Regions from separate parts of the Pantoea sp. X-Soil-ISGK-275 genome, predicted to be linked through region 3. Evidence: predicted binding sites of a transcription regulator. Region 3 holds the regulator's gene; each other region holds the start of a gene.
The links. Region 3 encodes ArgR, which controls arginine synthesis, uptake and breakdown. Its sites were predicted from a motif close to ANTGAATAAAAATACANT; they were not measured.
Positions count from the first base shown of each region.

Region 1: argC (N-acetyl-gamma-glutamyl-phosphate reductase) is a predicted target of ArgR. The motif match lies at 1,864-1,881, and genes of this name have one in related genera.
Region 2: argF (ornithine carbamoyltransferase) is a predicted target of ArgR. The motif match lies at 1,198-1,215, and genes of this name have one in related genera.

Region 1 is NZ_AP035976.1:4,049,093-4,052,342, forward strand. Features, by position in the region: gene argB (acetylglutamate kinase) at 1-740, opposite strand, end outside; gene argC (N-acetyl-gamma-glutamyl-phosphate reductase) at 756-1,760, opposite strand; gene argE (acetylornithine deacetylase) at 1,928-3,076, shown strand.
Region 2 is NZ_AP035976.1:690,480-693,729, reverse strand. Features, by position in the region: gene miaE (tRNA isopentenyl-2-thiomethyl-A-37 hydroxylase MiaE) at 1-596, opposite strand, end outside; gene rraB (ribonuclease E inhibitor RraB) at 656-1,078, opposite strand; gene argF (ornithine carbamoyltransferase) at 1,241-2,248, shown strand; gene pyrB (aspartate carbamoyltransferase) at 2,492-3,250, shown strand, end outside.
Region 3 is NZ_AP035976.1:3,762,996-3,766,245, reverse strand. Features, by position in the region: gene yhcN (peroxide/acid stress response protein YhcN) at 1-169, opposite strand, end outside; gene AC6I8A_RS17425 (YdgH/BhsA/McbA-like domain containing protein) at 272-538, opposite strand; gene yhcN (peroxide/acid stress response protein YhcN) at 628-891, opposite strand; gene argR (transcriptional regulator ArgR) at 1,381-1,851, opposite strand; gene mdh (malate dehydrogenase) at 2,276-3,211, shown strand.

The sequences.
Region 1 (3,250 bases), 290 kb from region 3:
TTGAAAAGGGTTGGCAGTTGTTCAGCATGACGCCAGCTGGCGATATCGACCGGGCGACCGAGCGTGCGGGCGGCATCAAGCGCCGCGTTCACTTTCACGATCATGCCATCGGTGATGATGCCCTGCGCAATCAGCTGTTCCGCTTTCGCGGCGGTCATCTCTTCGATGCGCTGACCTTTGCCGTCGAGAATGCCGCTAACGTCAGACAACAACACTAAATCGGCACCGACGGTCGCCGCCAGCGCAGTCGCCGCCTGGTCAGCGTTGACGTTCATCAACTCGCCGCCGTCGGTGATGCCAATCGAGCTGATCACTGGCATGTAGCCCGCCGCCAGCAGCGTGTTCACCAGCGCCGGATTGCCAGGCGTCGCGTTGCCAACGTGTCCCAGCTCTTCATCGAACTGCGCCACATTAACCAAACCGGCATCGCCGAGGCACAAACCGACTGCGCCGATGCCGTATTTCTTCGCCCACGCCAGCAGTGTTTTGTTGGCGGTACCGGCTAATGCACCGGTAATAATGTCAATCTGATCGGCTGGCGTCACGCGCAAACCGTTCTTCTTTTTCACCGGCAGCGCGAGCTTCTTCATCAGCTCGTCCACCACGCAACCACCGCCGTGCACAATGATCAGCGGACGCTGATGTTCATTGCGGTACGCCAGCAGGGCATCAAACAGACGGGCCAGCGCTTCTTCGCTATCCAGCAGCACGCCACCCAGTTTAATGATCAATGGATTCATTGCGTTATCCGTTCGTTAAATCAAAGACAGCGTTTCGGGGAAGCCGAAACGAATGTTCAAACACTGAACCGCCTGCGATGAGGCGCCTTTCAGCAGGTTATCTTCGGCAGCCACCACAATCAGGTGCTCGCCTTGCATGGCGAAGCCGATGTCGCAGAACGGCAAACCGACCACCGCTTTCAGCGCCGGTACGCCTTTGTCATACACGCGCACCAGCGGTTTGTCGTGGTATGCATTATGGAAGGCATCCGCCACATCCTGTTGCGTCACGCCCGCTTTCAGGCGGCAGGTCGTGGTCGACAAAATACCGCGCGGGAAGCTGCCCAGATGTGGCGTAAAGATCACCGGCGTACCGAGATGTGCCACGATTTCCGGATGATGACGGTGATTAAACAGGCCGTACGGCTGCAAGCTCACTTCACAGAAGCTGGTGCCAACGTTGGCTTTGCGCCCTGCACCGCTCACGCCACTGGTGGCATTGATCACTGGCCACTGTGCGTCGCTAAGCAGGCCCGCTGCGATCAGCGGCTTCAGCGAAAGCTGGGCGGCGGTTGGGTAGCAACCCGGCACCGCAACCAGCTCCGCATCTTTAATTTTGTCGTGCTGCCATTCGGCCAGGCCGTAAACCGCCTTATCCAGCCAATCCTGATGCTGATGGCTGAAACCGTAATATTGGGTATAGAAAGCGTCGTCGTTTACGCGGAATGCGCCGGAGAGATCGAACACCACGCAACCGGCTTTGAGGAATTCAGGTGCCAGATCGTGGCTGACTTCATGGGCGGTGGCGAGGAACACCACATCCACTTTGTCGGCCCATTCAGCGGCATCGCTCAGCGGCTGCAGCGGCAAATCGACAATGCCTTTGAGCTGCGGATGCAAATCCGACAATAACTTTCCAGCATCCGGGCTTTGCGCTGAAACCGCCAAAGCGGTTATGTTCATATGCGGATGGCGATTCAGGTAGGTGGCAAGCTCTACGCCAGCGTAACCACTGGCACCAACGATCAGCGTATTCAACATCAGGCTGTATACCTTATTACAGTCACGTATCGGGTCGCGGCCTTGCCCCGTTGCCCAGAATGCCGGTTGCAGAAGATTTGATGCTTCACATGCAAGCGACGTTATTGTATTTTTATTCACTATTAATGCATGAATATTGATACATCCTAACCCAAGGACCGTCAACAGTGAAGACAAAATTACCACCTTTTATCGAACTCTACCGCCAGTTGATTGCCACGCCATCAATCAGCGCAACCGATAGCGCACTGGATCAGAGTAATGAAACTTTAATCAATTTGCTGGCCGGCTGGTTCCGCGATATTGGCTTCAGTGTAGAAGTGCAGCCGGTACCTGGCACGCGGCATAAATTCAACATGCTGGCGCGCAGCGGATTGGGCGCAGGCGGCCTGTTACTGGCCGGTCATACTGACACCGTTCCCTATGATGATGGCCGCTGGACGCGCGATCCCTTCACGCTGACGGAACACGACAACAAGCTGTACGGCCTGGGCACCGCCGATATGAAAGGCTTCTTTGCCTTTATTCTGGATGCGCTGCGAAACGTTGACGTGACCAAACTCAGCAAGCCGCTCTACATCCTCGCCACCGCCGATGAAGAGACCACCATGGCGGGCGCGAAGTATTTCTCTGAATCAACGCAACTGCGTCCAGATTGCGCCATCATCGGCGAGCCAACCTCGCTCAAGCCAGTACGCGCGCACAAAGGTCATCTGTCGAATGTGATTCGTATTCAGGGACAATCGGGCCACTCCAGCGATCCGTCACGCGGCGTCAACGCCATTGAGCTGATGCATGAATCCATCACCCAACTGATGCAGCTGCGTAACACACTGAAAGAGCGCTACAACCACGATGGGTTTGCCATTCCTTATCCAACCATGAACTTCGGCCATATTCATGGTGGCGATGCCGCCAACCGCATTTGCGCCTGCTGTGAATTGCATATGGATATTCGTCCGCTGCCGGGCTTAACCCTGAGCGATTTGGATGGTTTACTGAATGACGCGCTGGCACCGGTGAGTGCACGCTGGCCAGGACGATTAACCGTGGGCGAACTGCATCCGCCGATTCCAGGCTACGAATGCCCGGCCGATCATGAGCTGGTGCAAGTGGTGGAGAAGCTGCTGGGCGTGCCAACCGAAGTGGTAAACTATTGCACTGAAGCGCCTTTTATCCAGCAATTGTGCCCAACGCTGGTTTTAGGCCCGGGATCTATCAATCAAGCCCACCAACCTGATGAGTTTATTGATACCGCATTTATCAAGCCGACTCATGCGCTTATCACTCAAGTCGTGCAGCATTTTTGTCATTGATGAACAACAGATGGGGCATTTCACTGTTAAATCAGCAAATTGCCCCGTCATTGTTCGGGATTTGATAATAAGAATAACTTATCTCGCTTCGCTGCAAGCAAATTCTTTGAATTTCCGCCATTTAGCAGCACATTTACGTAGATTTAAGGCAATTGACGTGCAGGAAGATACGTG
Region 2 (3,250 bases), 3.1 Mb from region 3:
AGCGAAATATAGAACTTCTCCAGCTGCTCATCCAGATACGGCGCCAGGCTGGCGAAACGCTCGCAGGAACGCGCTTCGATGTACGCCCCGCAAATCAGCTTATCCACCAGCGCTTCCGGCTCGTAAGTGCGAATTTCGCGAATCAACCCTTTGGCATAGCGGCTGGCGGTGATTTTGCGATACGGCAAACCGCGCGACTGCATGATTTCCCACACCTGATAGAAGTGATGCAGCTCCTCTTTCACCAGCAGCACCATCATCTCCACCAGATCGTCGGCCCACGGCAGTTCGTTGCGCACGATAATACTTTTGGTCAGATTCTTGTGGGCATTGATGAAGTTACCGTCCTGCTCGTCGCGGTAGATAAAATCTTCATACGGCTTGAGCCACGCCAGAATGGCATCACCACTCGGCTTATCCGCCACGTATTTACGGATGATAAACACCGCCGTTTGCGCGGCCTTCAATTCGCAAACCATGTGATCGGTGAGCAACAACGTCAGATTTTCCGGCTTGCGCGCTTCATCAATCCACGCTTGTGGCGTGCGGCAATGCAGGAATTGATAGATTGGTTCTAATAGCGGAGCGTAATTCATGGGCAGTCTTTTGTGTTACGGGGAAACGTTTCAGGGCGGCGAGCGCCGCCCATTAATGCTTAGTGACGCACACCGTTATCTTCTTCATCGTCGATGAACTCGCCATCGTCGTCTTCATCTTCAGCATCAGGATCTTCAAAGTAGGTGCCCCAACCGTCGTAATCGACGTTGTAGCTGCCTGCCAGATTAACCAGTTGCTCAACCTGCGCATCAATCAACTCAGGCTTCAACGCGCCTTCGCTCAGGATATCCACACACATCACGGTGGTACCGTCTTCCAGCTCCAGCTCTTCTGGCTCGCTCACTTCGTAGCCCAGTTTGAAGGCATCAACCGCGACCTTCTCCAGCGAGTCGAAGTTGTTGCAGGAGAGATGATGCTCAATAGTGTAAAGCGCATCTGGATCGCTGCCGTCTTCCAGCAGCTCTTCAATGATCAGTCGCGTCTCTTCGCGCTGTTCTTCCAGCAATGCTTCATATGCCATGGGTGTGTCCTCAAATATTCGGCTGAATACCATTATTTTCCCACACTGCCTCGCGCGCCACTACACAAAACAACAAGTTTCTTAACGCTGGGGTTGAAAATGCATATTCATACGGTTAGATTGAATTTTAATTCATTTTAATGTGGGCACCCGGAGCGCTGTATGAGTCAGCTACATCAAAGACATTTCCTGAGATTGCTGGATTTCACCCCAGCCGAAATCGATTCTCTGCTGAGCCTGGCAGGTGAATTAAAACACGCAAAGAAAAATGCCAGCGAAACGCAATACCTGAAAGGCAAAAACATCGCGCTCATCTTCGAAAAAGACTCGACTCGTACCCGATGCTCTTTCGAAGTTGCCGCTTACGATCAGGGCGCTAACGTTACCTATCTCGGTCCAAGTGGCAGCCAAATCGGCCATAAAGAGTCGATGAAGGACACCGCGCGCGTGTTGGGACGCATGTATGACGGTATTCAATATCGCGGCTACGGCCAGGAACTGGTTGAAACCTTAGCGGAATTCGCTGGCGTGCCGGTGTGGAACGGCCTGACGACTGAATTCCATCCCACGCAGCTGCTGGCCGATCTGCTGACAATGCAGGAACATCTGCCAGGCAAATCGCTGAATGCAATGACGCTGGTTTACGTCGGCGATGCGCGCAACAACATGGGCAACAGCATGCTGGAAGCCGCTGCGCTGGTCGGCCTGGATCTGCGTTTGGTGGCACCAAAAGGCTGCTGGCCAGAAGCGGAACTGGTGGATCAATGCCGCGTGGTCGCGCAGCAAACCGGTGGCAAAATCACCCTGACCGAAGAGATCGCCGAAGGCGTGCAAGGTGCCGACTTCATTTACACGGATGTGTGGGTGTCGATGGGCGAAGCCAAATCGGTGTGGGAAGAGCGCATCGCCCTGCTGCGTCCTTATCAGGTGAACAGCGCGATGCTGGCACTGACCGGCAACCCGCAGGTGAAGTTCCTGCACTGCTTGCCGGCCTTCCATGACGACAAAACCACGCTGGGCCGGCAAATGGCCGAGCAGTACGGTTTGCAGGATGGCATGGAAGTGAGTAATGAGGTGTTTGAATCGGCGCACAGCATCGTGTTCGATCAGGCTGAAAACCGCATGCACACCATTAAAGCGGTGATGGTGGCGACACTCGGCAAGCTATGATTGGTCGCGCCGCAAACGTTTACCTCGCGCACGATATTTGCTTGATGCAAATCAGTGAATGCGTATAATGCGGCCCAATTTGCCGGAGGAAACATGCAACAGCGCAGCGCACAATTTGACGCTCAACGACGCCTGACAGCGGGCGGCGCATCTGTTTCTTTCCGTCATCAATCGATCGTAAAAAAAGCCCCTTAAGCAGGGGCTTTTTTTTGTCCGCAATCCGGCAGCGCAGAGGAGAACGCTATGGCCAACCCGCTATATCGCAAGCACATTATTTCCATCAACGATCTCAACCGCGACGAGCTGGAGCTGGTGCTGCACACCGCCGCCCAGTTGAAAGCCAATCCCCAGCCGGAGTTGCTGAAACACAACGTGATCGCCAGCTGCTTCTTTGAGGCTTCAACGCGCACGCGCTTGTCTTTTGAAACCGCGATGCATCGTCTCGGCGCATCGGTGGTGGGCTTCGCCGATGGCAGCAATACCTCGCTCGGCAAGAAAGGCGAAACCCTCGCCGATACCATTTCGGTGATTGGTACTTACGTCGATGCCATCGTGATGCGTCATCCGCAGGAAGGCGCGGCGCGTCTGGCGACGGAATTCTCCGGCGGCATTCCGATTCTCAACGCCGGTGACGGTGCCAACCAGCATCCGACGCAAACGCTGCTCGATCTCTTCACCATCCGCGAAACGCAAAATCGCCTCGATAACCTGAATGTGGCGATGGTCGGCGATCTGAAATATGGCCGCACCGTGCATTCACTGACGCAGGCGCTGGCGAAGTTTGATGGCAACCGCTTCTTCTTTATCGCGCCGGATGCGCTGGCGATGCCGTCGTATATCACCGATATGCTGGATGAGCAGAACATTGCCTGGTCGCGCCACGACACCATCGAAGAAGTGATGCCTGAACTCGACATTCTGTATATGACGCGCGTGCAGAAAGAGCGCCTCGATCCGTCGGAATACGCCAACGTCAAAGCGCAGTTCATCCTGCGCGCCGCC
Region 3 (3,250 bases):
GCTCGGCACGATAATCCATTGGCGAACCGCCGGTTCCGCTGATTGAAATAGTGCTGCCGGTAGGTTGCAGATTCTGCGCCTGTTGTTCAGTCACCAACTGCGCTGCAGAAGCACCAAAGGCGAACAGGGACAGCAGGGTTGCAGTTGCGATGGTTGTTTTGATTTTCATAATTTTCTCCTCATTTAATCAACAACCTGCGGCAGAAAAGGGGGAGGCGGGTCGTCGATCTATTGCCTGGCGCCTTCAAGGCGCCGGACGTTCAATTAGTGATTATTTGTAGAGTTCAGCAGTGACGTGGAAGGTATCACCACGATTGCTTTCAATGATGCGGTAGTGGCTGGCACCCTGCGCATCAGCTTTCTGTGACAGTTCCTGACGAACGTTAGTCTGGTCACCGTCAACACCACTCACGCTGATGGTTTGGTTCAGGGATTGCAGCTGTTCAGCTTGTTGGTTTGAAACCAGGCTTGCGGCGCTGGCACCAAAAGAAAGAACAGAAGCCAGGCCCAGTACTGCGATAGCTAATTTGGTTTTCATGATTCACTCTCCTGAAATTGGGTCGGCAACCTGAGAGGCAAGCGCGTCTCAAACGGGTTACCGTTCACATTGCGTCTTAAGTCAGTAACTTATTTATACAGCTCAGCGGTTGCGTGGTAGCTGTCACCGGTATTCGCTTCGATCACGCGGTAAGCTTTCGCACCTTGCTGATCGGCTTTATCGTTTAACTGCTGACGGATATCCATTGGAGAACCGCCCACGCCGCTGACGCTAATGGTGCCTGCGGGTTGCAGATTCGCTGCCTGTTCGGCGTTAATAGAATCTGCTGCAAAAGCACCAAATGACAGGGCAGAGAGAATACTCAAAGTCGCGATAGTAGTTTTAACGTTCATGATATTTTTCCTCGTCGTCTATTTTTATCTTTTTCTTTCGTGTGATTTGCATCACGAAAACAAGTATAGATCTAATCACCCAGGAAATTAATACCGAGCTAATAATGTTTGGTTGTAATTCTTTATCCTTATGGCACTTTTTTAGAACCTGAAGTTATAAAAAACGCCTGGATCTTAACCATTGATGGTTATTTAGACGTAAAAACAATGATCTACATCAAATTATCTTTTAGTGCGAAAGATCATGGTTGATCTCGCTGGCTGATACGCAGAGGGAAGGGAATGACACTGAGCACGATGTGTAAAGCAGTGTAAAATAGCGCATAAGGTTAAGCAGGCGCAAAGGTCGTACCAATCTGTTAGCCTGAAAAGAACCGCTAAGCATATGGATAACTTATTATTTACCAAGGGGTTTGTAACAGATTGGTTACGAATGAAGCGGGAAGGGCAAGATAACCGGCAGAGGATCTGCCGGTATGCAGCAGGGTTTTATAGCTCTTGTTCGAATAAAACCAGAATCGCGTCGTACAGCTGTTTGACTGAGAAGGTGCGCGCAGGGGTAATAAAGATGGTGTCATCACCGGCGATGGTGCCGAGAATCCCTTCCGCTTTACCCAGCGAATCCAGCAGGCGCGCAATCAGCTGCGCAGCGCCCGGGCTGGTGTGAATCACCACTAACGCATCGTTGTAATCGATATCCAGCACCAGATTCTTCAGCGGGCTGGTGGTGGTGGGTACGCCGAGTTCAGCTGGCAGGCAGTAAACCATTTCCATCTTGGCGTTACGCGTACGCACCGCGCCGAACTTGGTCAGCATGCGAGAAACTTTGGACTGATTGATATTCTCGAAGCCGTCTTCCTGCAGCGCCTGCACGATTTCGCCCTGGGAGCTGAATTTCTCTTCCTTCAATAAGGCTTTAAACGCTTTAATCAAGTCGTCTTGTTTCGATGGGTTTCGCATAAGCTACCAATTAAAAGAGGGTTGCAGAGGGCAACAGGCCCACGGCAGATAAATTATTATGCATTTAGATGAATTTTTATGCAATAAGTCTGATGAGAGAATCGCGGTAATGACCTGCGGGGCGGGCATAATAACAGAATATGATGTCGCACCAAAATCGCGGGTGGGCGCGCAAAGCGAAGGTTGCAAAGTTGTTATATTATTGAGGTGGTAACAACAATATCGATGATCATTGCCGTCCATTGTCTTCTGGCTGCGAATGAATCATTCAGGCGACTTCTGAAGTGGAGATGTCTCGGGAGCCGATTGCGGCGTAGTGTTAAGTGCGCGACAGGTTTAGTCGCTATCGCCTGAGAAGTTGATTAAACTCGTAACCTGATGGATTTTCGGCATATCTCTGCCCCACCTTAATAAGGAGTTCAGGATGAAAGTTGCCGTTCTCGGTGCCGCTGGTGGTATTGGCCAGGCGCTCGCACTGCTGCTCAAAACGCAATTACCCGCAGGCTCAACTCTCTCACTTTACGATATCGCCCCGGTAACGCCGGGTGTGGCGGTCGATCTCAGTCACATCCCAACGGCAGTCACCGTGGAAGGGTTTAGCGGTGAAGATGCGACGCCTGCGCTGCATGGTGCCGATGTGGTGCTGATCTCTGCAGGTGTGGCACGTAAGCCGGGCATGGATCGCGCCGACCTGTTTAACGTTAACGCCGGTATCGTGCGTAACCTGATTGAACAGGTTGCCAGCACGGCGCCGAAAGCGCTGATTGGAGTGATCACCAATCCAGTCAACACCACGGTGGCGATTGCGGCCGAAGTGCTGAAGAAAGCTGGCGTGTATGACAAGAATCGCCTGTTTGGTGTTTCCACCCTCGATATCATCCGCGCTAATACCTTTGTCGCGGCGCTGAAAGGCAAGCAGCCTAATGAGATTGAAGTGCCGGTGGTGGGCGGGCATTCAGGCGTAACCATTCTGCCGCTGCTGTCGCAGGTAAAAGGCGTGAGCTTCAGCGAGCAGGAAGTGGCGGATCTCACCAAACGTATTCAGAACGCGGGCACCGAAGTGGTGGAAGCCAAAGCCGGTGGCGGATCGGCAACGCTGTCGATGGGACAAGCGGCGGCCCGTTTTGGCCTGTCATTGATTCGCGCCATGCAAGGTGAAGCCAACGTCGTGGAGTGCGCATATGTGGAAGGCGATGGCGAATATGCCCGCTTCTTCTCGCAGCCGCTGCTGCTGGGCAAAAACGGTATTGTTGAGCGCCGTCCGCTGGGTACGCTGAGTGCCTTTGAACAGCAGGCGCTGAACGGCATGTTGGAAACGCTGAAGAAAGATATCGCGCAGGGCGAAGAGTTTGTGAAGTGATCGGCTCTGAGCTGCAATAAAAAACGCCCGGCAATTGCC